DNA from 3 places in the Dactylosporangium salmoneum genome. Region 1 is predicted to be linked to each of the others. Evidence: riboswitches for the same ligand, from Rfam matches in the RefSeq annotation. Region 1 holds a riboswitch; each other region holds the start of a gene.
What was found. A riboswitch is a leader RNA that binds a small molecule or an ion and turns the genes downstream of it on or off. The one in region 1 is predicted to bind glycine.

Region 1 (5,105 bases):
CCGGCCTGCACGCTGTCCAGCCGGGCGCGGGCGGTCGCGGCGGCCTGGTCGGCGGTGATCTTCGGGGTCAGGTCGCGCAGGGCGACCCGCCCGTGGTCGGCGGCGAGGGTGTCGCGCACCCGGCCGGCCGAGTCGGTGACGACGACCGCGTCGCCGCCGACGACCGGCAGGCCGCGGTAGGTGCGGTCGTAGGTCACGTACTGGAAGCCGCCGGACCCGCCGACGACCGAGCGGCGCACGAAGGCGTCGTCGGGGCCCTTGGCGAGCGCGTCGGCGCCACTGGTGGCGACCTTGTCGGCGGAGGCGGCCGCGAGGGCGGCCGGGGTGGCGGTGACGGCCTGGGCGGGCGGCCGTCCGGACTGGGCGCTCGCGTCGGGCATGACCGCCAGCGTCACGGTGGCGGCGCCGGCGGTCACCACCGTCAACGCCGCGAGCAGGGTTCTGCGTCGCACTGCTTTGCTCCTTGGGGGTGAGAGTGTTTCAGAAGCAGTAACGGCAGTTAACTCTGATGTGTCACAGCCTGGTCGTCAAGACCCGTGTCAATGCCTTCAATTCCAAGATCACACAAAATCGAACCATTTACAGGTTCGAAATCAACGCGTACGTTCGGGAACCACCGCGATCGATCACGAACCCGGAGGCATCAGCGATGCGAGCCCGTCGTCTCGTCGCCCTGCTCGCCGCGGCGGCCGCCACCGCCGCGGCGCTCGTCGCGACGCCCGCCCCGGCCCACGCCGAGTCCAACGGCGGGGTGCGCATCCTGCCGCTGGGCGACTCGATCACCGACGGGTTCAACGTGCCCGGCGGCTACCGGATCAACCTGTGGCGGGCCCTGGCCGCCGCCGGGCACCCCGTGGACTTCGTCGGCTCGCAGTTCAACGGCCCGGCCGACCTGCCCGACCACGACCACGAGGGCCACCCCGGCTGGCGCATCGACCAGGTCGACGCCAACGCCACCGCCTGGGTCTCCGCCACCGCCCCGCGCAGCGTGCTCATCCACCTCGGCACCAACGACGTGGTGCAGAACTACGACCTCGCCGGCGCCCCGTCGCGCCTCTCCGGCCTCATCGACCACGTGCGGGCGGCCGCCCCAGGCGCCGACGTCTTCGTCGCCTCGATCATCCCGCTGGCCGACCCGGCCCGGGAGAGCGCCGCCAACGCCTTCAACGCCACCATCCCCGGCATCGTCGCGGGCAAGGGCGCCCGGGTGCACTTCGTCGACATGCACGCCGCGCTGAGCACCGCCGACCTCGCCGACGGCGTGCACCCGACCCGGGCCGGCTACGACAAGATGGCCGCCCGCTGGGCCTCCGCCCTGGCGTCGGTGCCCGGCTCGGCCGGCGACGACGGCGCCGCGACCACGCTGCCGGTCGACACCAACGTCTCGCTGCGCGCCACCACCGCCTGCTGCACCACCCGCTACGCCCGCCACCAGAACGGCCTGGGCTATACCGAGGTGGTCACCGCGGCCAGCGACGCGCTGCTCAAGCAGGACGCCACCTGGCGGGTCGTGCCCGGCCTGGCCGGCGGCTGCTACAGCCTCCAGTCGCGCAACTACCCGACGTACTACCTGCGCCACCAGAACGGCCGCGTGAAGATCAGCGCCGACGACGGCACCGCGCTCATGCACGCCGACGCCACCTGGTGCGCCCGCACCGCCCCCGGCGGCGTGCGCCTGGCCTCCTGGAACTTCTCCGGCTCCTACCTGCGCCACATCAACTCCGAGCTGTGGCTGGCCACCCCCGGCGGCACGGCGGCCCAGGACAACGCCAACAGCCTGGTCCCCGACATCACCTGGGCGGTCACGTCCCCCTGGGCCTAGCGAGCGTAAGGACTTGACCCGCCCCGCGGCGCCGCCGTACGGTCGCGGCGACAACTCCACATCGCGCCGAACGAACCGCGGCGGGAGAGTCCCCACCCGCTGGGGCGCCGAAGGAGCAACTCTCCCCGGGAATCTCTCAGGCCCACGTACCGCCACGGCCAGGCAACTCTGAAAAGCCGGGACGCCGCGTCCCGCGCCCACGGTGCAAACCGCCGCCCGCCTCGCCCGAGGCCGGGCCCGGCCGGTGAAGCTCTCAGGCATTCGATGACAGAGCGGGGAGGCACCCAACCGTCATCGACCAGGGGAGCCTCTCGTGACCGTGCCATCGCACCTGCAGTACACCCGCGACCACGAATGGATCGGGGATCTCAGCACCGTCGGGATCACCCGCTTCGCCGCCGACGCCCTCGGCGACATCGTCTACATCGACCTGCCCGAGCCCGGCCGCGAAGTGCGGGCCGGCGAGCCGTGCGGCGAGGTCGAGTCCACCAAGTCCGTGAGCGACCTGCTGGCCCCCGCCGACGGCGTGGTCGAGGAGGTCAACCCGGCCGTCGCCGCCGACCCGGCGCTGATCAACGAGGACCCGTACGCCAACTGGCTCTTCCGCATCCGCGTCACCGGCGGGGCCGACCTCCTCGACGCCGAGGCCTACGCGGCGCTGATCGGGTCGCAGCGATGACGCTCAGCGCGTTCGACCTGTACTCCGTCGGCATCGGCCCGTCCTCCTCCCACACCGTCGGCCCGATGCGCGCGGCCCGGCGCTTCGTCACCCGCCTGCAGGACGACGGCCTGCTCCCTCGGGTGGCCCGGATCAAGGCCGAGCTCTTCGGCTCGCTGGGCGCCACGGGCCACGGCCACGGCTCCGCCCCCGCGGTGATCCTCGGCCTGGAGGGCGCCGATCCCTCCACAGTGGACACCGACGCGGCACCGGGCCGGGTCCGCGCGGTCCGCGAGACGGCCCGGCTCGACCTGCTCGGCGGCGCCCACGCGATAGCCTTCGACGTCGACGCCGATCTGGTCCTGCACCGCCGCCGCAGCCTCCCGGAGCACCCCAACGGCATGCGCTTCCACGCCTGGGCGGCGGACGGCTCCCCCGTGGCCGAGCGCACCTACTTCTCCGTCGGCGGCGGGTTCGTCATCGGCCCCGGCGGCGCCCCCACCCCGACCGAGGACCCGGTGAAGTTCCCCTTCACCACCGGCGCCGAGCTGCTCGCCCACGCCACCGCCGAGGGCCTGCGCATCAGCGACGTCATGCTGGCCAACGAGCAGGCCTGGCGCCCCGAGCCGGCGATCCGGGCCGACCTGCTGCACATCTGGTCGGTCATGCAGGAGTGCGTCACCCGCGGCTGCACCCGCCCGGACGGCGTCCTCCCGGGCGGCCTCAAGGTCCGCCGCCGCGCCCCGGCCCTCTACGCGGACCTGTCCGGGACCCGGGGCGCCGCCGACCCGCTGCACGTCCTGGACTGGGTCAACCTCTACGCCCTCGCCGTCAACGAGGAGAACGCCTCCGGCGGCCGGGTCGTCACCGCCCCCACGAACGGCGCCGCCGGCATCATCCCCGCCGTGCTGCACTACTACGCGCGCTTCGTCCCGGGCGCCGACGACGACGGCGTGGTCCGCTTCCTGCTGACCGCCGCCGCGGTCGGCCTGATCATCAAGGGCAACGCCTCGATCTCGGGCGCCGAGGTCGGGTGCCAGGGCGAGGTGGGCTCGGCGTGCGCCATGGCGGCGGCCGGCCTGTGCGAGGTCCTGGGCGGCACCCCGGCCCAGGTGGAGAACGCGGCCGAGATCGGCCTGGAACACAATCTGGGGCTCACCTGCGACCCGGTCGGCGGCCTGGTCCAGATCCCCTGCATCGAGCGCAACGCCATCGCCAGCGTCAAGGCCATCAACGCCGCCCGCCTGGCCCTCAACGGCGACGGCGCCCATCACGTCACCCTGGACAAGGCGGTCAAGACCATGCGCGAGACCGGCCGCGACATGTCCGTCAAATACAAGGAGACGGCCCGCGGGGGCCTGGCGGTCACCGTCATCGAGTGCTGAGAAAGATCACTGTCCAGTTGTCAACGAGGCGAGCGTAGCCGCGGGGTACGACAGAAAACCGAAAGCTACGATCGCCCCGTGGTCGCCAACCTTGGCCGGTTCTGCTTCCGGCACCGATGGACGGTCGTCGGCATCTGGGTCGTCGTCGTCGCGCTCGGCGCCCTGACGTTCGGCCCGGTGTTCGGCGCGATCGCGGACGCCAGCAACCCCAAGCACGTCGAGGCCATCGACGGGCTGGACGCCGTCGCGAGCGGCAACGACTCCAGCGGTACCGTCATCGGCCTCGTCGACAACGTCGACCCGGACGCCGCCGCGGTCCGCGCCACGATCACGGCGGCGGCCGGCGACCTCGCGCAGGTCGCCGGCGTGCGCCAGGTCGCCACCCCCTACTCGGTGCCCGCCGCGCAGGCCCCCGCCTACATCGCCACCGACCACCACGGGCTGCTCATCGTCGTCACGCTGGGCAACCTGGAGAAGCCGGAGCGGGACAAGGCCGTCGGCGAGCTGCGGACCCGCCTGCACGCCATCCCGGGCGCGCAGGTCGGCGGCAACCCGGCCCTCAACGCCGAGGTCCGCGCGGCCCAGAAGGGCGACCTCGGCCGGGCCGAGCTGATCTCCCTGCCGCTCACCCTGATCGTGCTCGTCTTCGTCTTCGGCGGCCTGGTCGCGGCCGGCCTGCCGGTGCTCGCCGCGGTCGTCTCGGTGGCCGCGGCCATGCCCCTGCTGTGGGTGTTCTCGAGGGTCACCGACCTGGACCAGAACGTGGTCACCGTCGTGACGCTGCTCGGCCTCGGCCTGTCCATCGACTACGGCCTGCTGCTCGTGGCCCGCTACCGCGAGGAGGTCGCCGCCGGCTTCGCACCCGAGGAGGCGGTCGGCCGCGCCTGGGCCACCGCCGGCCGCACGATCTTCTTCAGCGCGCTGACCGTGGCCGCCGCCCTGTCCGGCCTGATGATGTTCTCCGTCCACCAGCTCGGCGCGCTCGGCGCCGGCGGCGTGTCGATCGCCGTCGTGGCCATGCTGGCCGCGCTCACCTTCACCGGCGCGCTGATCGGCCTGCTGCACAAGCGGATCCGCCCATCGAGACGGAGCGTCAGCAGCGATCGCGGCTTCTTCGCCGCGCTCTCACAACACGTGCAGAAGCGCCCGCTGCTCATCGCCGTGGGCACCGCCGCGCTGCTGCTGGCGGCCGGCTCGCCGCTGCTGGGCGCCACGATCAAGCTGCCACGTCTGGAGGGTG
Region 2 (5,105 bases), on a different contig from region 1:
GTTGTGTCGGGTGTCCATGCCGCGCCGCCGGGCGGCAACCAGGTGGTGCGTACGCGCTGGCGCAGCGCCGGTATTCGTGCGATGCGCTCGCCGAGTACCGCGAGGAGCCGGGCGGGTGGAATCCGTTGCCGTGGCTGGAAGGTGACCAGTGCGCCCAGGTGCATTGGCGCCTGCGGGGACTCCAGACGTAGAAAGGCAGTATCGAGGGGGCTCAACCGCTCGTGGTCCACCGACAGCACTCTCCATGCGATGTTCACCGGGTGCGGCGCCTCCACCAGGCAGGCATGACGCGCGCTGCTCATCAATGCTTGCGATTTCTTGCGCCCCATTCGACGCGGGTATACGAATGTCACCCTTGTTAACGCCTCGAACCACCCGGGGTGAGAACGGCCATAGCAAGGGCTGGTGTCGCGACATCCTCGAGACGGGCGCTGAACACTGCGGTGGCCCGACTACCCGACGTTCAGATCGTCGCGCCGCTTGACGCCTGGGCTGGGCGGGGGACGTGGCCGACGACGTGCCCGCCGATCGCGGTGGTCGATATGAACGCGCGGCGGGCCGGGCGGCGAACCGCTCGGCGCCGGTGACCGCGCATCGCCTGGCGAACCTTGGCGCCATCGTCGGTCCGCAGCGTCACGTCCGCTGCGAGCAGCTGCTGATCGGGGCGGGATCATCGGCGTCGGTCGCTCGATCGGGTGACTGTGGCCTGCGCTGATGGCGCTCATCCTGGATGCCGGAACGGCGGGCAGGGAGGGCAGAGTCATGACGGGTGCAGGTGTGATCTTCAAGCGGTGCAGGTGCCGCAACGCCAGCGGCATGCGGCTGGAGAAGACCTGTCCACGACTGACCGATCGCAACCACGGCAACCGGTACTTCCACTGCTCCGCCACCAACCTGCTCGGCTACTCCGAACGTGTCGCTCAGCTCGCGGGCGTGACGGCAGCGCCCGCGGCGCGGCCGGACGCGGCGGTGCCGGTGTGAACGAGCCTCGCCGGACGGTGGACGCTGCGCTGTGCGCCGCTGCGGGTGGCGCGCTGGTGGTGGCGGCGTACGCCGGGCCGGCGCTGACCGCGATCACCCCGCTGGGCCGACTGCTGTGGCCGGGGGTGTCCGGGGTCGGCGCCCCGCAGCATGTCGCCCTCACCTTCGACGACGGCCCGGACCGCCGCTCGACCCCCGTATTCCTGGATCTTCTCGACCGGTTCCGGGTACGGGCCACCTTCTTCCTGCTCGGCAGCATGCTCGCCCGCAACCCCGGCCTGGGCAAGGATCTCCTCGCCGCCGGGCACGAGATCGGTCTGCACGGCTTCGAGCATGAGGTGTTGCTGCGCCGGACGCCGGCAGCCACACACGACGACCTGACCCGCGGGTTCAACCTCATCGCCGAGGTGTGTGGCCAGCCACCACGGTGGTACCGGCCCCCGTACGGCGTCTTGACCACGCCAGCGCTGGTGACCGCACACAAGCTGGGCATGACCCCCGTGTTGTGGACCGCGTGGGGCCGGGACTGGACCCGGTACGCCACCCCCACCTCGGTGCTGAGAACCGTGACCGCAAGCCTTCGCGGCGGCGGCACGATCCTGCTGCACGATTCGGACAGCGCCGCGTTCCCCGGCTGCTGGAAAGCCACTCTCGGCGCGCTGCCCGTGCTGATCCACGCCACCCGCCGGCGAGGCTTGACGATCGGGCCCCTGCGGGAGCATCAGCTCGCGACCCGGGCCAGATGATCCCGGCGTGGGACCAGGACATCGGGGCCCCGTGGCGTTGCCAGGCTGACCCCTTGAGGTGCGCCACGGTACCGGCAACCGCGGCACTGCCCAGGGCCTGTCTCTGACGGCGATCGACCGGCGTGCCAGGACTGATCCGTCCGGATCCGCACCACGCGGCATGTCTGGTTGCTCACAGGTCGCGCAGGCGGGAAGCGTCGACGTGGCCCGTCCAGCGGGCGGAGGCCGCGGTTGCCAGGGCAGCGGTGCCGAGGACGGCGGCGAGGACCGTGATGACGAACGTCCAGGGGATGAAGGGGTACGGCGGCGGCGGGTCGAAGATGCCGTTGAGGACCTTGATGAGTTCGAAGGCGATCAGAGTACCCATGGCGAGTCCGCCGGCCACGCCCGCGATCACCAGGGCACCTGCTTCGGTCCAGAGGAACCCGGCGCGTTGCCGGGCATTGGCTCCCAGGACGGCCAGGGCGACCATGGAACGGCGGCGTTGCACGGCGCCGACGATGAGGATGAGTCCGGCGCTGGCGGTGGCCAGAGCAGCCCGAACGCGAGGGTCAGCGCAAATCCTCGCCGGGGTGGTAGCGGCCGGCGGCGCGGGCACCGTTCTGGCCGCCATGAGCCACGGCATCCCCATGTTGCTGCACCCAAAGGCGCCGACAAACCGATGAACGCCCAGCGGGTCGCCGCCGCCGGCGCCGGCATCGTCATCGACGACCCCGCCGAGGCCGGCGCAGCGGTCCGCACTCTGCTTACCTGCCCCACGTACCGAAACAGCGCGCAATGCGTCGGCGACCAGATCCGCCGCGCCCCGGACGCCGGGGGTCTGGTCCGCGCTCCGCAACCGGCTCTCGTCCACGCCACCGTTGCACAGGGCAGCTGCGGACATGTGGTGCCGGATGCGACCAGGAGGCGCTAGCCAAGATCTCCGAACCCCCAGCGCGTTCTCTTGACGTCGTTCGTCGAGTTCCGCGAAGGGTCTCGGGTGTGTGCAGCGGATCCCCGAGCGGCATCTTGCGCCACTACGCCACCGCCTGCCTAACCCTCGCCGCGACCTCGATTCCCGACACCACTCGGCTTGCCCCGCACGCCTACCCGGGCCTGCCGAGTCGACACCATCCTGACCCACCTCGGCGTGTCCGCCCTGGCCAGCCGGCGCCGGGCACTGCTCGACGCGCTCGTCACCGCAGCCGCGTTCCGCCGTCGGCTCATCATCGGCGGCGGGCAGCAGGCTGCTGTTCTGGTCCAGGCTGTCACAGCTGCACGACGTGGTTGGCACTGCTCCACCCGGACACCGCGCGGAGCAGTTAACGGTGTTCTGTCCAGCCGTCGGCACCCTGTCACCCCGGTCGACCCGCACCCGACAGGGCAGCGGGATGCGTATCCGTCCGCCTCTCGGCACGCTAACCTGTCGCTCAGCATTGACGTCAGCTCGGCACCAGAAGGCCGCAAGGCAGCACGGTCGGCGGATGCCTGGCAGCCGGCGGCGATATCCATCAAGATTCAACGGCCGGACATGCGTCAGCAGCGGGGCTGGACACTTGGCAGCTGGTACCGGCCGCTCCTTGACGCCCTTCATGGTGATCCTTTAGGTTCTTTTCGACAATTTCATACACGCCACTTGAACCGAAGCGGGAGAGCCCGCGCCTCACGATGGGCGCGGCGCCGAAGGAGCAACTCTCCCCAGAATCTCTCAGGTATCGATGACCGTTTCGGTGAGGCGGACTCTGGAAAGCAGGACGTTGTCCTGCACCCACGGTGCAAGCCGCCACATCGGGCGGCGAAGCTCTCAGGTCCAATGACAGAGCGGGGAGGTCACCCACCTGGTTCGCGATCGAAGCGGACCTCGACAAGGGAGCCTCCCGACATGCCCGATGCATTGAGCTCATCGGACCGCGCGACCCGGTCCATCATCCGCGCAGGCGACCTGCGCGCAACGTGCGACGTGCACTCCAATCGCCCGGCCGCGATCATGCCGCCGCCCGCACATTTGCCGCATCCGGATCCCGAGCGCCGCGCGGGCGTGGGCCCGGTGAGCGCCGCGCCGTCCGGCAGCGCGGGAATCCTTACGATCAGCCGCTTTCGAGACACCAAGCGGTGTACTTCGTCGGCGTGACCGGCGACAAGTACTGGCCCCCGTGGCCGGGATCGACCAGCCGTACTCCTGCCCGCAGCCTGACGCCTTCGCGTCCTGACTCAAGGACCCGCATACCGATGCTGACACCGTTGCACGAGATTCACCTCGCCCTGGGCGCAGTCATGACCGATTTCGCCGGGTGGGCCATGCCGCTGCGGTACGGCAGCGAAATCGCCGAGCACCGGGCGGTCCGTACCGCTGCCGGGCTCTTCGACCTCAGCCACATGGGCGAGATCGAGGTGGTCGGGCCGCAGGCCGGACGGGTGCTCGACCACGCGCTCGTCGGTGACGTCAGCGCCATCCCGGTCAGCAGGGCGAAGTACACGATGATCTGCCGCCAGGACGGGGGAATTCTCGACGACCTCATCGTGTACCGGCTCACCGACGACCGTTTTCTCGTGGTCGCCAACGCCGCCAACACCGGCGTCGTCCTCGACGCGCTGCGCGCCCGCGTGGGCGGCTTGCGGGCGCAGATCCGGGACCGCTGCGCGGACTGGGCGCTGCTGGCTGTGCAAGGCCCGCGCGCCGCCGCCATCCTCGCCGACCTGACCGACGCGGGCCTTGACGATGTGCGGTACTACGCCATCCGTGCGGCGACCGTGGCCGGGGCCGAGGTACTGCTGGCCCGGACCGGCTACACCGGCGAGGACGGGTTCGAGATCTTCGCCGCGCCCGCGGACGCGGCCCGGATCTGGCAGGCGTGTCTGGCTGCCGGATCCGAGCGCGGGCTGGTCCCGGCCGGGCTCTCCTGCCGGGACACGCTGCGGCTGGAAGCCGGGATGCCGCTGTACGGGCACGAGCTGAGCGTGGACGTCACCCCGTACGAGGCCGGGCTCGGCCGCGTCGTGAAGCTGGACAAGGCCGACGACTTCATCGGCCGCGCCGCACTCGCCGACCGCGCGGCGGCCGGGGTCCGCCGCCGGCTGGTCGGACTGGTGCCCGACGGGCGGCGGTCACCACGCGCCGGCTACGCGGTCCTCGACCCGCAGACGGGCGACCGAGTCGGCGAGGTCACCAGCGGCGCGCCGTCGCCGACCCTCGGGCATCCCGTCGCCATGGCCTACGTCGACGCCGCGCTCGCCGCTGCGGGCACCACCGTGTCGGTGGACGTCCGTGGCACGCGGGAACCGGCTCGCGTCACCGAACTGCCCTTCTACCGCCGCGGCCGCTGACCGCGCCCACCGCGCCGACCCAATACAGCCTGAGGAGAACCTCCATGAACATTCCGGCCCACCTGAGCTATACCG
Region 3 (5,105 bases), on a different contig from region 1:
GGCCGGGGGGAGCTTCGAGGCGTCCCGGGCGGCCTCCAGGGTGGCGGTCAGCCGCTCCACGTCGGCGGACAAGGTGCCGGCGGGCACCAGGTCCGGGGTCAGGCGGTCGTGCTCGCCGGACTTCTTGGCCTCGATCAGGGCGGGGACGTACGGGAGGGTGTTGAGCACGCGCAGGTCGGCCTCCACCTCGCCGGTGCGCATCAGGTGGATGCCGGTGTGCAGGACCCGGAGCGTGTAGAGGGCTGGCTTCAGCTCACCCGTCTGCTGGTACAGCTGCCACTGGCCGGCGGCGAAGCCCAGGTAGTGGCGGGCGTGCTCCGGGGTCAGGCAGGCGGGGGCTAGGGACTTCAGCTCCTCGTGCAGGGCAGAGGTGCGCACCACCAGGGGAGACAGGAGCTGCTCCAGGACGTAGCCGTTGGGCTTGAGCAGCAGGCGCACGAACTTGGCCAGCTCCTGGCTGACGACGTCGAGTTCCATGCCCTCGCGCACGCCGCCGGACTGGACCGTCTCCGGGCCCACGGTCAGGCCCACGACCTCGTCCAGCGGGAGGATGTGGCACGCGCGCAGGTCCAGGTCGGAGTCGACGGAGGCGAAGCCGTACAGGTGGGCGCCGCTCACCGTGGCGAACACCAGCGGGTAGGGGTGGGGGTCGGCGACCTCGCCCGCCCAGGCCGGGATGTCCGCCCGGAGCGGGGGCGGTGCCGGCGTGGGGGCCGGCGCGTGCGTTGCGGGCGTGGGGGCCGGCGCGTGCGTTGCGGGCGTGGGGGCCGGCGCGTGCGTTGCGGGCGACGACGAGCGGAGGTCCATCAGGAAGCGCTCGACGGCGCCGCGGTCGGGCTCGTCCGGGAGCCGGGTCTCGGACTCGGCGCGCTCCAGGTCGGCCGACAGCGACGCGGCCAGGGACTGGAACTCGTCCCACGACAGGTCGCCCCGGCGGATGGCGAGGAGCTCGTCGCGGTGGGTGGAGACGTCGACCAGGACCTCGCCGGTGCGCAGGACGTGGGCGCCGGCGCGCAGCAGGCGGGCCATGTGCATCGCCTGCTTCCAGCGGATCTCGCCGGTCTTGGCGCGGGTCGAGGTGAGCTTGGCCAGCTGGTCGCGGGCGTAGTCGCCGTAGGTGCGGGCGGCGCGGCGGGACAGGAACGCGGGACGCAGGTCCAGCAGGGCCCGGCCGGCGTCGGTCAGGCGCTCGACCAGCGGCGAGGAGAGGCACTCCCAGACGGTGGGGTTGGCGGCCAGGGCGAGCGTGCAGGCCCGCTCGACCTCCCACGAGAACTCCTCCGGCCGCGGGCCCTCGACGTGCGTCGGGGGCTTGTCCAGGCGCCAGAACTCCGGCGTGGGCGCCTGGAAGACGCCGCGGCGGTCCGTGTCGGACGCCGGGCCGGCCAGGCCGTAGGCGCGAGAGCCGACGATCGCTGTGTAAATGGTGTGTGACGCCACGATGGTCAAGTCCTGCACAGGAGGTAGGGTAGGCAAGCCGGCAATACCCGCGCGGGAGAGATCGCCATCGGCAATACGGCGACGCCGAAGGGGCAAATCCTCCCCGGAACCTCTCAGGCAGAAGGACCGCGACGGGTTGGCACCTCTGGAGTCTGCGACAGAGGGGGAGGAGCGCACATACGCCCCTGTCCCCGGACATCCAGAGAGTGTGGCTATGACCAGTTTCGCCGCGCGGCACATCGGCCCTTCCGCCGACGAGCAGGCCCGCATGCTCAAGACCGTCGGGTACGAGTCGGTCGAGGACCTGATGACCGCCGCCATCCCCGGCTCGATCCGCTGGCACGAGGCGCTCGAGCTGCCGCCCGCCGCTTCGGAGGCCGAGGTGCTGGCCGAGCTGCGCGGGCTGGCCGCGGCGAACCGGACGCTGGTGTCGATGATCGGCCTCGGGTACTACGGCACGCACACGCCGCCGGTGATCCTGCGCAACGTGCTCGAGGACCCGTCGTGGTACACCGCGTACACGCCGTACCAGCCGGAGATCTCCCAGGGCCGGCTCGAGGCGCTGCTGAACTTCCAGACCGTCGTGGCCGACCTGACCGGGCTGCCGGTCGCCGGGGCGTCGCTGCTGGACGAGGCCACCGCGGCGGCCGAGGCGATGACGCTCGCCCGGCGCTCCTCGAAGGTCAAGTCCGAGGTGTACGTCGTGGACGCCGACGTGCTGCCGCAGACCCTCGCCGTGATCCAGACCCGGGCAGAGCCGCTCGGCATCGAGGTGCGCGTGCTCGACCTGGCCGTGGAGGAGCTGCCGGAGGCGTTCTTCGGGCTGCACCTGCAGTACCCGGGGGCCTCGGGCGCGGTCCGCGACCACGAGGCGCTGGTCGCGCAGGCCCACGAGCGGGGCGCGATCGTCACCGTGGCGGCCGACCTGCTGGCGCTGTGCGTGCTGCGCGAGCCCGGCGCGATCGGGGCCGACGTCGCCGTCGGCAGCGCCCAGCGCTTCGGCGTGCCGATGGGCTTCGGCGGGCCGCACGCCGGGTACATCTCGGTCCGCCAGGGCCTCGAGCGCACCCTGCCCGGGCGGCTCGTCGGCGTGTCCAAGGACGCCGGCGGCGCGCCCGCCTACCGGCTCGCGCTGCAGACCCGCGAGCAGCACATCCGGCGGGAGAAGGCGACCAGCAACATCTGCACCGCGCAGGTGCTGCTCGCCGTGACCGCGAGCATGTACGCGGTCTACCACGGGCCGGACGGGCTGCGCGCGATCGCCGCCCGCACCCACGACATGGCCGTCCGGCTCGCCGCCGGCCTGCGCGCGGGCGGGGTCGGCACCGAGCACCAGGCGTTCTTCGACACCGTGACCGCGGTCGTGCCGGGGCAGGCCGGGCAGGTCGTCGAGGCGGCGGCCGAGCGCGGGGTGAACCTGCGCCGCATCGACGCCGACCGGGTCGGCATCGCCTGCGACGAGACCACCACCTACAGCCACCTGCGCGACGTGCTGGCCGCGTTCGGGCTGGCCCACGTCGACGTGACCGCGCTGGACACGACCGGCGGGGTGCCGGCCGAGCTGCGGCGGGCGTCGGAGTACCTGACCCACCCGGTGTTCTCGAGCCACCGGTCGGAGACGGCGATGCTGCGGTACCTCCGCAAGCTCTCCGACAAGGACTACGCGCTCGACCGGGGCATGATCCCGCTCGGCTCCTGCACGATGAAGCTCAACGCCACCACCGAGATGGAGCCGATCACCTGGCCCGAGTTCGCGAACATGCACCCGTTCGCGCCGGCGTCGCAGACCTCGGGGTACCTCCGCCTGATCGGCGACCTCGAGCGCTGGCTGGCCGAGGTGACCGGCTACGACGCCGTCAGCCTGCAGCCCAACGCGGGATCGCAGGGCGAGCTGGCCGGGCTGCTGGCCATCCGGGCGTACCACCTGGCCCGCGGCGACGCGGTCCGGGACATGTGCCTCATCCCGTCGAGCGCGCACGGCACCAACGCGGCCAGCGCCGTCATGGCCGGCATGCGGGTCGCGGTGGTGGCCTGCGACGAGCTCGGCAACGTCGACCTGGCCGACCTGGACAAGAAGATCGAGCAGCACCGCGAGCGGCTGGCGGCGATCATGGTGACGTACCCGTCGACGCACGGCGTCTACGAGACCGCCATCGCCGACCTGTGCGCGAAGGTGCACGAGGCCGGCGGGCAGGTGTACGTCGACGGCGCCAACCTCAACGCGCTGCTCGGCTACGCCAAGCCCGGCAAGTTCGGCGCCGACGTGTCACACCTGAACCTGCACAAGACCTTCTGCATCCCGCACGGCGGCGGCGGGCCCGGCGTGGGGCCGGTGGCGGTGCGCGCGCACCTGGCGAAGTACCTGCCCTCGCACCCGTTCCTGGACGCCGAGGCGCCCGTCGGCCCGGTGTCGGCGGCCCCGTTCGGCTCGGCCGGCATCCTGCCGATCCCGTGGGCGTACCTGCGGCTCATGGGCCCCGACGGGCTGAGCAAGGCGACGGCGACGGCGGTGCTGGCGGCCAACTACGTCGCGGCCCGGCTGCGCGAGCACTACCCGGTGCTCTACAGCGGCGCCGAGCACCTGGTCGCGCACGAGTGCATCCTCGACCTGCGCGGGATCACCAAGGCCAGCGGCGTGACGGTGGCGGATGTGGCCAAGCGGCTGATCGACTACGGCTTCCACGCCCCGACGATGTCGTTCCCGGTGGCCGGCACGCTCATGGTGGAGCCGACCGAGAGCGAGGACCTGGGCGAGCTGGACCGCTTCTGCGACGCGATGATCGCGATCAAGGGGGAGATCGACCGGGTGGCGGCGGGCGAGTGGCCCGCCGGCGACAACCCGCTCGCGAACGCGCCGCACACCGCGGCCGTCGTGTCGGCCGACGAGTGGGAGCACGCCTACCCACGGTCGGTGGCGGCGTACCCGAGCGCGGCCGCCCGCGAGGCGAAGTACTGGCCGCCGGTGCGCAGGATCGACGACAGCTACGGCGACCGGAACCTCGTCTGCGCGTGCCCGCCGGCCTCTGCGTACGAAGAGTGACGGCGGGGTAGCTACAGAACGTTACGGCTAGGCCGCGCCAACCAGGCTGTGCGGGGCCGGACCGCGATGCGGCGCAATCACGCTGCAATCGGGCAGAAGCTCACCGGTGTCCTCAAAGACGATCACACCGTTGCACAGCAGGCTCCACCCTTGCTCGGGGTGGCTCGCCGAGATCCGCGCGGCCTCGTGGTCGACGTCGTCGGCGCTGGGACAGGGGGGCTGGTGCTGGCAGAGCATCGGGGGTCTCCGATTTGAGAGGTTCAGTTGAGGCCTGTGTGGTTCTTCACATGACCAGTGATGCACGCTACTACGGCCAACGACACTATTCCGAACATGTGACGACACAACTTGGGGATAATCCACCCTTCGTATGAGCACACTAGGGCCGGTTGTCGGGTACGAGCCCGGGACTGTGGATCTTCACTCTCCCGGGTTACCCGCCGCGTGCCGGGGGCGAATTTGGGAGCGCTCCCGGCTCGAATGGTACGCCCGCGGCGGTGGAGACCCACTTCAATTACTTTCCGATTTCGCGGCGTCGCACGGCGTACCCCTGGAGGACATTTCGGGGTCACCCAGTGTTATTGGTTCGTCGACGTGTGGCATCGCAGTTCTGCTTTCCCCACCC

Region 2: another riboswitch for glycine. It lies ahead of ABD352_RS12700 (hypothetical protein); the one in region 1 lies ahead of gcvH (glycine cleavage system protein GcvH).
Region 3: another riboswitch for glycine. It lies ahead of gcvP (aminomethyl-transferring glycine dehydrogenase); the one in region 1 lies ahead of gcvH (glycine cleavage system protein GcvH).

Annotation. Positions count from the first base shown of each region.
Region 1 covers NZ_BAAARV010000016.1:393,710-398,814, forward strand. Annotated here, with positions in the region: gene ABD352_RS09395 (M4 family metallopeptidase) at 1-452, opposite strand, end outside; gene ABD352_RS09400 (AbfB domain-containing protein) at 650-1,822, shown strand; glycine riboswitch at 1,894-1,984, shown strand; glycine riboswitch at 1,985-2,103, shown strand; gene gcvH (glycine cleavage system protein GcvH) at 2,136-2,501, shown strand; gene ABD352_RS09410 (L-serine ammonia-lyase) at 2,498-3,865, shown strand; gene ABD352_RS09415 (MMPL family transporter) at 3,944-5,105, shown strand, end outside.
Region 2 covers NZ_BAAARV010000021.1:104,095-109,199, forward strand. Annotated here, with positions in the region: gene ABD352_RS12675 (wax ester/triacylglycerol synthase family O-acyltransferase) at 1-353, opposite strand, end outside; gene ABD352_RS12680 (hypothetical protein) at 506-715, shown strand; gene ABD352_RS12685 (hypothetical protein) at 715-981, shown strand; gene ABD352_RS12690 (polysaccharide deacetylase family protein) at 978-1,727, shown strand; gene ABD352_RS12695 (FtsX-like permease family protein) at 1,900-2,580, opposite strand; glycine riboswitch at 3,344-3,441, shown strand; glycine riboswitch at 3,443-3,536, shown strand; gene ABD352_RS12700 (hypothetical protein) at 3,589-3,837, shown strand; gene gcvT (glycine cleavage system aminomethyltransferase GcvT) at 3,936-5,030, shown strand; gene gcvH (glycine cleavage system protein GcvH) at 5,075-5,105, shown strand, end outside.
Region 3 covers NZ_BAAARV010000023.1:170,532-175,636, reverse strand. Annotated here, with positions in the region: gene ABD352_RS14615 (nucleotidyltransferase domain-containing protein) at 1-678, opposite strand, end outside; partial or broken gene ABD352_RS14610 (nucleotidyltransferase domain-containing protein) at 787-1,449, opposite strand; glycine riboswitch at 1,483-1,579, shown strand; gene gcvP (aminomethyl-transferring glycine dehydrogenase) at 1,655-4,480, shown strand; gene ABD352_RS14600 (DUF5999 family protein) at 4,508-4,717, opposite strand; gene ABD352_RS14595 (chorismate-binding protein) at 4,851-5,105, shown strand, end outside.